DNA from 4 places in the Janthinobacterium sp. LS2A genome. Region 1 is predicted to be linked to each of the others. Evidence: predicted binding sites of a transcription regulator. Region 1 holds the regulator's gene; each other region holds the start of a gene.
What was found. The regulator FNR, encoded in region 1, switches genes on or off when oxygen is low (the NO sensors DNR and NnrR bind a similar motif). The targets are predictions, from matches to a motif close to TTGATNNNNATCAA.
Positions count from the first base shown of each region.

Region 2: V3C40_RS23555 (IPT/TIG domain-containing protein) is a predicted target of FNR. The motif match lies at 1,874-1,887, and genes of this name have one in related genera.
Region 3: V3C40_RS04500 (XrtA system polysaccharide chain length determinant) is a predicted target of FNR. The motif match lies at 1,644-1,657, and genes of this name have one in related genera.
Region 4: V3C40_RS15435 (OmpW/AlkL family protein) is a predicted target of FNR. The motif match lies at 2,145-2,158, and genes of this name have one in related genera.

Region 1 is NZ_JAZHPB010000006.1:66,285-69,710, reverse strand. It holds gene V3C40_RS17825 (response regulator) at 1-1,726, opposite strand, end outside; gene fnr (fumarate/nitrate reduction transcriptional regulator Fnr) at 1,966-2,724, shown strand; gene V3C40_RS17815 (FixH family protein) at 2,728-3,252, opposite strand; gene ccoG (cytochrome c oxidase accessory protein CcoG) at 3,307-3,426, opposite strand, start outside.
Region 2 is NZ_JAZHPB010000009.1:214,784-218,209, reverse strand. It holds gene metH (methionine synthase) at 1-1,458, opposite strand, end outside; gene V3C40_RS23555 (IPT/TIG domain-containing protein) at 2,109-3,426, shown strand, end outside.
Region 3 is NZ_JAZHPB010000001.1:966,031-969,456, reverse strand. It holds gene V3C40_RS04500 (XrtA system polysaccharide chain length determinant) at 1-1,501, opposite strand, end outside; gene V3C40_RS04495 (XrtA/PEP-CTERM system exopolysaccharide export protein) at 1,756-2,379, shown strand; gene V3C40_RS04490 (N-acyl amino acid synthase FeeM domain-containing protein) at 2,580-3,326, shown strand; gene V3C40_RS04485 (S1 family peptidase) at 3,331-3,426, opposite strand, start outside.
Region 4 is NZ_JAZHPB010000005.1:33,678-37,103, forward strand. It holds gene V3C40_RS15425 (methionine ABC transporter permease) at 1-513, shown strand, start outside; gene V3C40_RS15430 (MetQ/NlpA family ABC transporter substrate-binding protein) at 545-1,372, shown strand; gene V3C40_RS15435 (OmpW/AlkL family protein) at 1,462-2,079, opposite strand; gene V3C40_RS15440 (LysR family transcriptional regulator) at 2,226-3,122, opposite strand; gene fur (ferric iron uptake transcriptional regulator) at 3,371-3,426, shown strand, end outside.

The DNA.
Region 1 (3,426 bases):
GGCCCGTGCCGCCGAAGCGGCGCGTGATGCTCTGGTCGCCCTGCGAAAACGCGGCAAACAGCTGCTGTTGCTGCAGTTCCGTCATGCCGATGCCCGTGTCGCGCACTTCGAAGCGCAGCCAGGCGCGGCCGCTCTCGCTCCTGCTCTCGGCCAGGCTGACGGCCACCACCACTTCGCCGTTCTCCGTGAACTTGATGGCGTTGCCGGCCAGGTTGACGAGGATTTGCTGCAGGCGCTGGGCGTCGCCCACGAGGCGCCGCGGCACGTCGGGCTCGACGGCGATGGCCAGTTCCAGTTCCTTTTCGCCCGCATTCATCGTCATCGTCGTGGCCAGGGTATTCATGACTTCGTCGAGGTCGAATTCGACGGGCGACAGTTCCATGCGGCGCGCCTCGATCTTCGAATAATCGAGCACGTCGTTGAGGATGCCCAGCAGCGACTGGCCCGCCACGCGCACCATGGTCAGATACTTGCGCTGTTCCGTATCGAGCTTGGTATTGCCCAGCAAATACACCATGCCCAGCACGGCATTGAGGGGCGTGCGGATTTCATGGCTCATGTTGGCCACGAAATCGCTCTTCGCGCGGTTGGCGGCCTCGGCCCGGTCGCGTTCCTGCTCCAGTTCGGCCGCGCGCGATTCGAGTTCCTGCTGCAGGCGGTCGCGCTCGCTCATCAGGCCGTTGAACGCCTCCGTCAGTTCGCCGATCTCGTCGCGCTGCTGCACCGGCACGGGGGTGAAACGGCTGCCGCTGGTACGCAGGGCCAGCAGGGTGTCGCGTAGGCGCACCAGCGGCGACAGCAGGCGCACGGTGACCCAGCCCAGAACAAATGCGGCTAGCAGCGAAGCGAGGATGCTCCACAGCACCAGCCGGTACAGCACGCCATCGAACGGTTCGAAGGCGTCCGCGACGGGCAGCGAGGTAGCCAGCAGCCAGTTCACCGATTTCAAACGCTTGAAGCTGTTGACGGCCGTGATGCCGCGGCTGTTCGTGCTGACCATGCTGCCTTCGCCATCTTCCTTCAGCAGCTGGGTCGTCGTCAGGTTGGCGTTCGGCTGGCGCGGCTGCAGCAAGCGGCTGGTATCGGGATGCAGCACGTAGCGCGGCACGGCGCCGCGCGTGAGGATGAAGTAATAGCCGCTCTTGCCGATCTTTTCCGAGCGCAGGCGTCCCAGCAGGTTGTCCTTGTACAGGCGCAGCACGCCGATCACCACGCCGGCCACCTGGCCATCGGCGGCCAGCACGGGCGCGACCATCTGCACGATGGGCATGCCGCTCGACTTGCCGAGCATCGGCTCGGTGATCATGGGCTGGCGCGTGCGCAGCACGGTCTGGAAATACTCGCGCTCGGCAACGTTGATGCCGGCGCGCCCCGCCACTTCCGGCATGTCGGCCACGACGGCGCCATGTGCATCGAGCACCAGCACGTCGTCGAACAGCACCAGCATCGAGCGGCGCGAATAGTATTCGCGCAATTGGGCCGGCTGGGCCATCAGTTCCGGCGGCTGCTGCCTGGCCGTCAGGGTGACGATCTGCAGCAGCATGCCCAGCTTGTCGTCGAGCTCGGCAGCGGTGCGGCTGATCAGGGATGACTGCTGGCTCAGCAGTACTCGGGTGAAGTCGTCGCGCATGTGCTGCACCTGGATCATGGTGACCAGCGCGATCATGGCGATCGAGGTCAGGCTGGTGGCCAGCGCGACTTTTGCTTTGATGCCGAGAGGCTTCATGATTTCCTTTTCAGTACCGGGCGGCACAGGCGGCAGATAATGCTGTTAGGAATTTTCCTATCAATACATCAAGTTGGCAAGCGGCGCCGCGCAAATGGCCCTCCCCGCATGGGCTTTTGACGATGTTGCCATATAATTAAAGTCGGAACGTCGTTTATTCGCCGAAATTGCGGTGAAATTGGCACACGGCAACCCTGTATGCAGTAAACTTGTTGTTGCATTTTCTAAAAGGTACCGACATGACTGAAGCGCTACTCACTCCAACCTTGCCCACAGTGACCGTGGAAGCGTTGCGTGCGCGATGCTCGACCTGCAGCATGCATCAATTGTGCCTGCCGATGGGCCTCGATATGGGCGACATGGACAGGTTGGACCAGATCATCGGCCGCCGCCGCAAGATCGTGCGCGGCGCCTCGCTGTTCCGCATCGGCGACTCGTTCCAGAACCTGTACGCGATCCGCCTGGGACACTTCAAGACGTACCAGATCAATCCGGGCGGCGAAGAGCAGGTGACGGGTTTCCAGATGGCCGGCGAACTGCTGGGCATGGACGCCATCAGCGCCGACCGCCACCACTGTAATGCGGTGGCGCTCGAAGACAGCGAAGTGTGTGAAATCCCGTTTTCCAGCCTGGAACAATTGTTGGGCAATATGCCGACCCTGCTGCGTCATTTCCACCGCATGATGAGCCAGGAAATCACGCGCGAGCAAAGCGTGATGCTGTTGCTGGGCAATATGCAGGCGACGCAGCGTTTTGCCGCCTTCATCGTCAACCTGGCGTCGCGCTACGAAGCGCGCGGCTATTCGAGCAGCAAATTCCAGCTGCGCATGTCGCGCGAGGAAATCGGCAACTACCTGGGCCTGACCATCGAGAGCGTCAGCCGTTTATTGTCGAAATTCAAGAAGGAAGGCTGGCTGCGCGTCTCGAACCGCGAGATCGAGATCCTGCAACCAGCCAAGCTGAAAGCCATTACGGCAGGCACGGACGTCTGCAAGTAAGGCTTATAACTCTTCGTCCGCATGCAGCGCGATGCTGCGCTGCACGGGCCAGGTCCAGATGCCGGACAGGCGCCACTCGCGCTTGTCGTTTTCCACCAGCACCTGCCAGCGGCTGCGCTCGAGCATCGGCAGCGCGACCGAGAAATTGCCGGCCGCATCGGGCTGCACCAGCAGCTTGATATCTTTTTCCGGCAGGGTCGCATGCGCCAGGTGCAGCTGCAGCGGTCCCTGGTAGGCCTTGCCGAAGCTGTGCACGGAACCGCTCAGGCGCGCTTGCGCCACGTCGTACGCCAGGCTCGTATCCATGGCCAGGTCGCTGGCGATCGTGTCGCGCTTCAAATCCTGGTTGATCGCCTTGCCCTGCTTGTAATAATCGCCCACCACCAGCGCGTCGGGCTGCGTAAAGGCGATATAGCCCATGAAGCTGCCGACGACCACGGACAGGCCGGGACCGATCATCAGCAGCCATGGCCAGCGATGCTTGTACCACGGTGCAACGGGAGGCTGCAGTTTCAGACTGTCGGACATGGTATTTCTCCTCTGTAAACGGCCAGCCCCCGTGCGGGGACCGGCCTTCCTGCATCACCGCGGCACGATGAAGACCGCGCTTTCACGCACATGCAGCGACGGGTTGTCCAGCGATTGCAATTCGATCGCAATCTTGTTCGACCCCTTCTCGCCCACGCCGTGCGGCACGCGCAG
Region 2 (3,426 bases), on a different contig from region 1:
CTCTTCGCCTTCCTTCATGGAGATCGAATTGACGATGGCCTTGCCCTGCACGCATTTGAGGCCCGCTTCGATGACCGACCATTTCGACGAGTCGACCATGATGGGCACGCGCGAAATGTCGGGTTCCGAGGCGATCAGGTTCAAAAAGCGCGTCATGGCGGCCAGCGAATCGAGCATCGCTTCGTCCATGTTGATGTCGATCACTTGTGCGCCATTTTCTACCTGCTGGCGGGCAACGGACAGCGCTTCGTCGTATTGCTCGTTGAGGATCATGCGCGCGAACGCTTTCGAGCCCGTGACGTTGGTGCGCTCGCCGACGTTGACGAACAGCGACGCGTCATTGACGACGAACGGTTCCAGGCCGGCCAGGCGCAAGTCGTGCGATGGGGCTGGCACGGCGCGCGGCGTGTTTTTCGACAGCAATTGGCCGATGGCGGCGATGTGCTCGGGCGTGGTGCCGCAGCAGCCGCCCGCCATGTTCAAGAATCCCGCGTCGGCAAATTCACGCAGCAGGGCGGACGTGTCGGCTGGCAACTCGTCGAAACCCGTGTCGCTCATGGGGTTGGGCAAGCCCGCGTTCGGGTAGATGCACACAAAGGTGTCGGCGATCTTGGCCAGCTCTTCCGCGTATGGACGCATCAGGGCGGCGCCCAGTGCGCAGTTCAGGCCGATGGTCAGCGGTTTCGCGTGGCGCACGGAATTCCAGAAGGCGGGCACGGTCTGGCCCGACAAAATGCGGCCCGAGGCGTCCGTGACGGTGCCCGAAATCATCAAAGGCAGGCGCACGACAGTCGGGTTTTGCTCGTAGAACAGGTCGATGGCGAACAGGGCCGCCTTGCAGTTCAAGGTATCGAAAATGGTTTCCACCAGCAGCACGTCGGCGCCGCCTTCCACCAGGCCCTGCGTCTGCTGCAGGTAGGCGGCCACCAGCTGGTCGAAGGTGACGTTGCGCGCGGCCGGGTCGTTCACGTCGGGCGAGATCGACGCCGTCTTTGGCGTCGGTCCCAGGGCACCGGCGACGAAGCGCGGCTTGTCCGGCGTGGAATACTTGTCGCAGGCGGCGCGCGCCAGCTTGGCCGCCTGCACGTTCATTTCATAGGCCAGGTGGGCCATGTGGTAATCGTCTTGCGCGATCGTCGTGGCGCCGAAGGTATTCGTTTCGATCAGGTCGGCGCCGGCCGCCAGGTAGCGCTCGTGGATTTCCTGGATGATGTGCGGCTGCGTCAGGGTCAGCAGCTCATTGTTGCCCTTGACGAACAGTTCGCGCGCGCCACTGTCGGCCGGCGCGGCGAAATCGATGAAGCGGCCGGTGGGACCGCCACGGTACGCTTCTTCGTCGAGCTTGTATTGCTGGATGATCGTGCCCATGGCGCCGTCGAGGATCATGATCCGCTGCGCCAGGATGGCGCGCAAGGTGGCTTCGGTCGGGGACATGGCGGGGATCACGGTATCGTTCATTTCATGCTTTCAATAGGCAAACGGGCGGCGGCGCGGCGACAAGACTGTATGAGGCGGTTGCGGGTCAGCAGGATCAGCTGACGGAGTGTGCCGGCCGGGTAGGGCTGGCAGAAGGTGGCAATCGCCTGATTTCACCGGGTCTAAAATTATACGGCATCAGGCTGCTTTGGTTTTAAGCAAAAGCGGCTGTTCGCCCCACAGCAGGCCAGGTTGCAACACATTGCAACACATCGGCTTGCGCCGCGCCTGCTTCTGAAAATTACATTCCTGAAAATCTTACTCAAAACGTTAATTCTTCCGCCAAACTTGGCAGGAAGGCACGGCGTCTAGGCTGTGGAAAAATTTCCACATTATTTGCGCACTGTCAGAATCTTTTTAATGAATTGAATGGCAATAGCTGCAAAGGAAAATAATTTTGATTTAAGACAAGACAGAGTGAAGCGAATAATTCTTAGAATAAATCTTTCCAAGTCGATACTTTAACTATTATCAAAACCAATTGAATCAAAAGCATTAATAGTTGTCCTTGGGAATCGAATTAACCCATAATATGGGTTCTTCGAAATTACATTCTCACCAAAAGTCACCAATATGTCACATTTCTCCCGTGTCCTCCCCGGCATCGCGCTGCATCAACATGGTTGCCAGCCATGAAAAACCATCTGCTTGTAGCATTGTTTGTCGTGCTGGGCCTGTCCGCTTGCGGCGGAGGCGGCGGTGGCGGTGGTGACACGGTGGTGGCGACCACCTCGGGTACGCCAGTGCTGGTTCCTGCCGTGACGGCCGTCTCGGCGGCGAATGTCGCCGTGGGTGGCAGCTTGGTGGTGACGGGCACGAATCTGAGCCGCGTGACGGCTTTTCAGGTGGGCGGCGTGAACGTTGCCGCCAGCGCCAGCAGCGACAGCAGCGTAACCCTGGCCATGCCGGGCGTGCCCGTTACGGGCGCCTTGAGCCTGGTCAGCGCCAGCGGCACGGCGACCACCAGCTATAACGTGAACGTGTACCTGCCGCTGAGCGTGAGCAGTGTCGCACCGGCAACGGGCGGCGTCGGTTCCAGCGTGACGATCGCGGGCGGCGGCATGGGCGCCGTGACGGCGGTGCAGTTCGGCAATGGCGCGGCGGCAACGCCGCAAAGCCAGACGGCCGGCAGCGTGACGGTGGTGGTGCCTGCGGGCGCGGCGACAGGTGCGCTGACGGTGCGCGGTCCCTACAACGATGTGGCCAGCAGCGACACGTATACAGTCTTGGCAAACGTGGCAGTGACGTCGATCGCGTCGGCCGTCAACGGCGCGACCTTGTCGGTGACGCTGCAGGGCAGCAATCTCGACCAGGTCAGTTCGGCCACGGTGGGCAGTACGCCAGCCGCCATCGTCAGCGCCAGTGCCAGCCAGCTGGTGCTGTCCGCGCCAGCGTCGGCAACGGGCAGCGTGATGCTGTCGGCCGCTTCGCGCATCGCCGTGAATGCGGGCACGGTGTCGGCCTTTACCTTGGGCAGCATTGATTTCGCGCAGGTACTGAATTTGAATGCCAGCGATGCAGCCTTGCGCCTGACGCGCGGCAAGCCGGCCGCCGTGCGCGTGTCCGTGCTGGCCACGCAAACAGGCCAGGCCAGCCCGGCCGTGACCTTGAATGCTACGGCTGCCAATGGCAGCAACCTGGGCAGCATCACCATGAGCGGCCCGTCGGTCTTGCCGACGTCGAAAAGCGATTACAGTTTCAACGGCAATTTCAGCGCCATCCTGCCGTCCGGCTGGGTTCTGCCTGGCGTGCGCGTGCGCGTGACGGCCGTGGGCAATGACGGCGTGCAAGTGAGTCAGGAAGCGGCGCCCGTGGTGGCCAGCCTGGCCAGGATCCGTCTGGTGCTGGTACCGTTGAGCACCGATGATGGCGTGGCGCAACTGCCTGACGCCGAGGTGATCCGTGCCGCGCTGCTGCGCGTGTATCCGTATGCGGCGGAAAATATCAGCA
Region 3 (3,426 bases), on a different contig from region 1:
CCCCGCCGTACAGGACGAACAGGCTGCCCAGGCAGGCGCCAAAGCCATAGCGGGCGCGGCGGCGGCGTACCTGCTGCAGCGGCGTCCAGTTCATCGATACCGTGCCCAGCACGTTCAAGCCTGTGGCATCGCGCAGTTCGGAGGGGCTGAGGAAGGTGGGGCGCACCTGGCTGATGAGCAAGGCCGTGGCGACGCCGGCCACCAGGGCCGCGCCCAGCGCCGCGCTGAACAGCAGCGGGCGGTTCGGGCCGACGGGCGCATATTGCACCGTGGGCGGGTCGATGATCTTGAAGGCCATCATGTCGGTGGTGGAACTGAGTTCGCCCGACAGCTTGGCCGCTTCGCGCCGGCCGATCAGCTTTTCATAGTTTTCCTTGTTGATGATGTAGTCGCGGTTGAGCTGCGCCAGCTGCGATTCCACCTCGGGCACGGCATTGCTTTGCGCCAGCAGGCGCTCGTTGCGCGCGCTGTATTCCTGCACGCGGGCGCGGATGGCGGCCACCTTGGCATCCGCATCCGTCAGCGCCACCTTCAGCTGCTGCAGCATGGGGCTGTAGTTCTTGCCCGGGTCGCCGGACGCCGCTTTCAGCTTGTTTTCCTCGATCTTGCGTTCTTCCAGCTGGGCCACCAGGCGCTTCGAGGCGATGATGTCGGGATGCAGTTCGGTAAATTGCATGCGCAGGCTGTCGAGGTTCTTGTTGATCGAGGCGATGCGCTCGTCGAGCTCGGGATTCGTGATGGCCGACGCGCTGGGCTCCAGGTCGAGCACGGGCTCGTCGCCCTCGATCTGGCTCTGGATGGCCTTGCGTGCCTGTTCCGCCTCGACCAGTTCCAGTTTGGCATTGTTCAGGCTATCGGACGACATCAGCAGCTGGCTGCCATAGTCGATGCCCTGGCGCGGCAGCAGCAGGTTGTTGCGGATCTTGAATTCCTTCACCAGGTTTTCCGCCGCGCTCAGCTTGTCCTCGTAATTCTTGATCTGCTCGTCGATGAACTGCACCGCCTTTTGCGAATCGCCTTTCTTTCCCTGGAAGCTGCCTTCGACAAAGATGGTCAGCAGGCTTTGCACGACGTCGCGCACGAGCTTGGGGTCGCGTCCGCTGTAGCTGATGGTGTAGATGTCATACGCGTTGGTGCCAGTGATCTTGATGCGGCTCATCAAGTTGTCCAGCTGGGCTTCGTGCTCGCGCACGGTCTTCGAGTCCAGGTCGAGGTCGACCATGCGCATGACGCGCTCCACATTCGGGCGGCTGAGCAGGGTACGGCTCATGATGGCCACCTGCTGTTCCGTGTTCGGCACGCTGGTCATGCCGGCCATCAACGGCTTGAGGATGGTTTGCGTATCGACAAACACGCGCGCCGACGTCTGGTAATCGTCGGGCAGGGTGATCACCTTGATGAAGCCGCCGATGGCCACCAGCCACGCCACCAGCACCGCATGCCAGCGGTACTTCCAGATGCCTTTCAAGCCGGAAAGCAGTTGCTGTATCAATTCTTCCATGTCGCTTCCTTCAGGTAACGGTGCTGCCCGGTAGATGGGTTGGCGGCGCGGACAACGACGGCGTCTTGCAAGAAATACTTGCTTGTTGAGTAAGCAAAGTATAGGGCGGCTGTGGAGCAAGATTTCCCAAGATGATTGCTTCTTGATACGCCTCAAGGTTCACTTGCCGGGTTTTAATAATCATAGGAAGTTCGCGGCCCAGGCTGGTTCTGCGGGGCCGGCCATGGACGCGCATCGACTCGAAGAGGCTCCGCATGAATCCATTTCGCCGTGCATTTGTCTGCAACACGCTGGTCCTGGCGGGCGCCGCCAGCCTGCTGGGCGCCTGCCGCACGCGCCATCCGCTGGCGCCTTCCGACGACAGCGCCCCCATGCACGATTACCTGATCGGTCCGGGCGACTCCGTCAACATCATCGTCTGGCGCAATCCGGAAGTGTCGCTGACGGTGGCCGTGCGGCCGGACGGCAAGATCACCACGCCGCTGGTCGAGGATTTGCCCGCCAGCGGCAAGACATCGACCCAGCTGGCGCGCGATATCGAGCAAGCCTTGAGCAAGTTCATCCAGCAGCCCGTGGTGACGGTCATCGTCACGAACTTCTCGGGGCCATATGGCGAGCAGATCCGCGTCATCGGCGAGGCGGCCAAGCCGCAGGCGCTGCCGTACCGGCTGGGCATGTCGCTGATGGACGTGCTCATCGCCGTCGGCGGCATCACCGACTTCGCGGCCGGCAACAAGGCCAGCATCATCCGGGTACGCGAAGGCAACCAGCAGCAGCTGCGGGTGCGGCTCGACGATTTGCTGAAGGAAGGCGATATTTCCGCCAACGTCATGATGCGGCCGGGCGACGTGTTATTGATACCGGAAAGCTTTTTTTAACAGCAGGCTCGTCAATATCAAAACAGCAATTATATTTGCCATTTTGTACTTATAGACAAATTTCATCGTGTTATTTTGCTATCCCAAGGCAAATTTCTTCTGTTTTTTTAGCTATTGCTGGGAACTTCTCCAGTTTTTCTCTTGTCACAAGGCATTGGCTTCAGTCCGTCTCGACGGCTGCCGATGAACGTGAGGACAAGATGAGCTTTGAAGATGAACCCATAATTTCCTTCGACACGCCAGGCAACTTCAGTGATCTGGTGGTGGGCGAGGGGCAGATCGACCCGGCCATGGAGCATGAGCTCGACCTGCAGCGCTTTCATATCCGCATGGCCAATTCGCGTGGCCGGCGCGAAGCGGCCAGTTTGCTGATCCGCAAGATGTACGGCTGGCGCGGCTATGCCGTCGATCCTTGCACGGCCCATGCGCTGAATAAAATCACGCTGTTTGCGGAAACGGCCGGCACCACCGTCGGCACCATGACCTTGTGCCTCGATAACGACGAGACGGGCTTGCCCGCCGATGAAAACTTCCGCGACAAGCTCGACGTCCTGCGCGAGCAAGGCCGGCGCCTGTGCGAACCGTCGCGCCTGGCCATCGACAAGGGCGTGAGCAAGCGCGTGTTTGCGGCGCTGATTCATATTTCTTATATCTATGCTCACAATATTCACGGCTTTACGGATTACGTGATTGAAGTCAACCCGCGCCATGTGGTGTTTTACAAGCGCATGCTGGGTTTCCAGGACTTCGGCGGCGAGCGCGAGTGTACGCGCGTGGGGGCGCCGGCCGTGCTGCTACGGCTGGACCTCGATTACATGGGGGCCCAGATCCGTAAATTCGGTGGCCTGATGGAACAGCATGGGGGTGAACGGTCGTTTTACCCCTTTTTTTTTCCGACATGGGATGAGCCCGGTATTACTGACCGGTTGAGGCAGGGGCGCAACTGACGATTTATTTATTCTTCAGCAAGATCGCCTGCATGTGGCTGCCTGGAATCGCGTACGTGATGCCGCTGGGCGCGCTGATGGCGGCCTCTTTGAGGCCCTT
Region 4 (3,426 bases), on a different contig from region 1:
GAAAACCGCCCGCTGTCGATGATCCTCGGCTGGCTGGTGAATACCGTGCGCAGCTTCCCCTTCATCATTCTGCTGGTCGCCCTGACGCCGTTTACGCGCATCATCGCGGGCACCTCGATCGGCCCACTGGCAGCTGCCGTGCCGCTGTCGTTTGCCGCCATCCCCTACCTGGCGCGCCTGGTGGAACAGAACCTGCGCGAAGTGCCGCGCGGCGTGATCGAAGCGGCGCACGCCATGGGCGCGTCGGAAATGCAGATCATCTTCCGCGTACTGCTGGTCGAAGCGCGTTCCGGCCTCGTGCTGGCGCTGACCGTGCTGTCGATCAGCTTCCTGTCGTATTCGGCCGTGGCCGGCGTGGTGGGCGGCGGCGGCATCGGCGACCTGGCCATCCGCTACGGCTACTACCGCTTCGAGACGGACATCATGGTCGCCACCGTGGCCATCCTGATCGTGCTGGTGCAAACCATCCAGTTCGCCGGCACGCGCATCGCCAAGCGCCTCGACAAACGTTAATTCATTTCAGTATTTCAGTACAAGGAAAAGCATGAACCACATTCGCCGCACCCTGCTCGTCGCCGCCACCAGCCTGGCCTTCGCCACCGCCGCACACGCCAAGGACCCGAAAGAACTCGTCATCGGCACCAGTTCCGGCCCCTACTCGGACCAGCTGAAACTGGGCATCAAGCCTATCCTGGAAAAACAGGGCTACAAGGTCAAGATCGTGGAATTCAACGACTACGTGCAGCCGAACTACGCGCTGGCCGAAGGCTCGCTGGACGCCAACGTGTTCCAGCACATCGTGTATCTGACCAAGTTCGCCACCGATAACAAGCTGCCATTGAGCCCCTTGATCACCGTGCCGACCATGCCGATCGGCCTGTACGGCGGCAAGCAGAAGTCCCTGGCCGACGTGAAGAACGGCGCCACCATCACCATGCCGAACGACCCGACCAACCAGGCGCGCGCGCTGGTGATGCTGGCCAAGATGGGCTGGATCAAACTGAAACCGAACGTCGACCCGCTGCGCGCGTCCGAACGCGACGTGCTGGAAAATCCGAAGAAGCTGAAACTGGTGCCGCTGGAAGCGGCGCAGCTGCCACGCTCGCTGGCGGACGCCGACTACGCTTTCGTCAACGGTAACTTCGCCCTGGCCGCCGGCATGAAGCTGACGTCGGCCCTCGCCGTGGAAAAGATCTCGGACAGCTACATCAACCTGGTTGCCATCCGCACGGCCGACAAGGCCAAGCCATGGGTCAAGGACCTGGAAGCGGCCTACCGCTCGCGCGCCTTCCTCGACGCGACGAACAAGTATTTGGCCGGCTACGAAAAGACGGACTACCAGCTGGCGCTGGAAAAAACGCTGAAAAAATAAAGCGGCACATGCCATGCAAAAAGACGGCCAGGTTCACACCTGGCCGTCTTTTTTATTGTCCGCGCCGCATGGGCGCAGCCGGTCACTGCTTAGAAGCGGTAGCCGACACCGACACCGATCAGGAGAGGATCGACCTTGACTTCGCTGGCCTTGGCGCCACCGATGAAGACGTCGCTGCGGATCTGCACTTTCTTGATGTCGAAGTTCAGGGACCAGTTTTTATCCAGTTTGTAGTCGACACCGGCTTGCAGCGAGTAACCCCAGCTGTCGTGCTCCAGGCGGCCGGCGCCGTTCAGCAATTTCACGTCGGAGATATTCGTGTAGTTGATGCCGGCACCCACGTAAGGGCTGAACTGTTTTTCAGGCATGAAGTGGTATTGCAGCGACAGGGTCGGTGGCAAATGCTTGAAGGTACCGATATTGTTACCATCGAGCTTGACGTCATGCTTTTGCGGGTAAGTCAGGATCAGCTCGGCAGCGATATTCGGGGTGAAGAAGTACGAAATATCGATTTCAGGAATCGTCTTGCTGCTGACCGTCAAACGGTCGGATGCACCGACGCCACCAACAGGAGCAGATTTATCGGCCGGATCGAGGTGCACGGCGCGCGCACGGACCAGCCATGGGCCTTCCTGTGCCATTGCGTTGCTGGCGAATGCGCCGATGGCGGTCAGGACGATTGCTGCTGCAGTTGCGGACTTTTTCATTCTAGTTCCCTCTTTTTGTCGTTAAGTAACGCTGCGAAGTCTAAGATTGCAGTGCAACAAAAACTTTGATCCACATCAAATAGTGCTAGATGGCATCACTAGAGGGATTTTTTCCTTTACCCAGGTCAAGAAAATGCCGCAGCGCGTCAATTCGCCTCGGCAAACACGCTGGCGACCCAGTCGGCAAACACGCGTACGCGTCGCGACAATTGCCGGTGATGGGGATACAGCACGGACACGGGCAGCGGGTCGGGACGCAAGTCCCGCAGCACTTCCACCAGCTCGCCCGCAGCTAGCGCCGATTCAAGGTGATACCGGGGCGCCTGAATCAGGCCCATGCCCGCGCGGCAGCAGGCGTGGTACGCGTCCGCATTGTTGACGGACACCGTGCCCGGCAAGGCCACGCTGTGCCGCTGCCCATCCACCTTGAAATCGAAGGGCCAGACCTTGCCCGTTTGGGCGGAAAAGAAATTGACGGCGCGGTGGCCCGCCAGTTGCGCCAAATTTTCCGGCGTGCCGTGTGCGGCCAGGTAGGCGGGACTGGCGCAGGTAAGCTGTTCGAGCAACGCCACCCTGCGCGCCACCATCGACGAGTCGCCCAGTTCGCCCACGCGCAGCACGCAATCGACGCCTTCGCGCACCAGGTCGACGAGGCGGTCGCCCATGCCGATTTCCAGTTCGATCAAGGGATAGCGGGCGCAGAACTGGTCCAGCACGGGCATGACGAAATGCATGGCCAGGGTCGCGTGCAAGTCGATGCGCAGCTTGCCGGCCGGCTGCTGCGCCGCCGAGGAAAACACGGCTTCCGTTTCTTCCAGGTCCGCCAGCAAGCGCACGCAGCGCTGGTAATACGCTTCGCCATCGGGCGTGGGCGTGACTTGCCGCGTGGTTCGCTGCAGCAGGCGCACGCGCAGCCGCGCTTCGAGCTGCTTGATCGCATGCGTGACCGTCGCTTTCGGGTAGCCGAGGTCATGCGCCGCCTGCGTGAAACTGCGTAACTCGACGATGCGCGTAAATATCCGCATCGCATCAAATCGGTCCATGCCGTGCTCCATTGTTATTCCCTGGTGCACAGTGTAGCGATTCAACGGGTATTTTTCGATTCTTCATGATAACTGCCGGCACAAGTTGCCCGCCACGCAATCGCCACTTGCGCCGATATCACTGGATTGCCGCCTGCCCGCGCAGCATACTATTCCAGCTCACACGATACAAATGAGAATAGTAATGATTATCATTTGCGATATAATGAATGACCTCGCTAGGCGACTACAAAAAAGGAATGGGAGACATGGATATATTGAGGGAACTGCGTGAATCGGGCTTGAAAGTGACCATCCCCCGCTT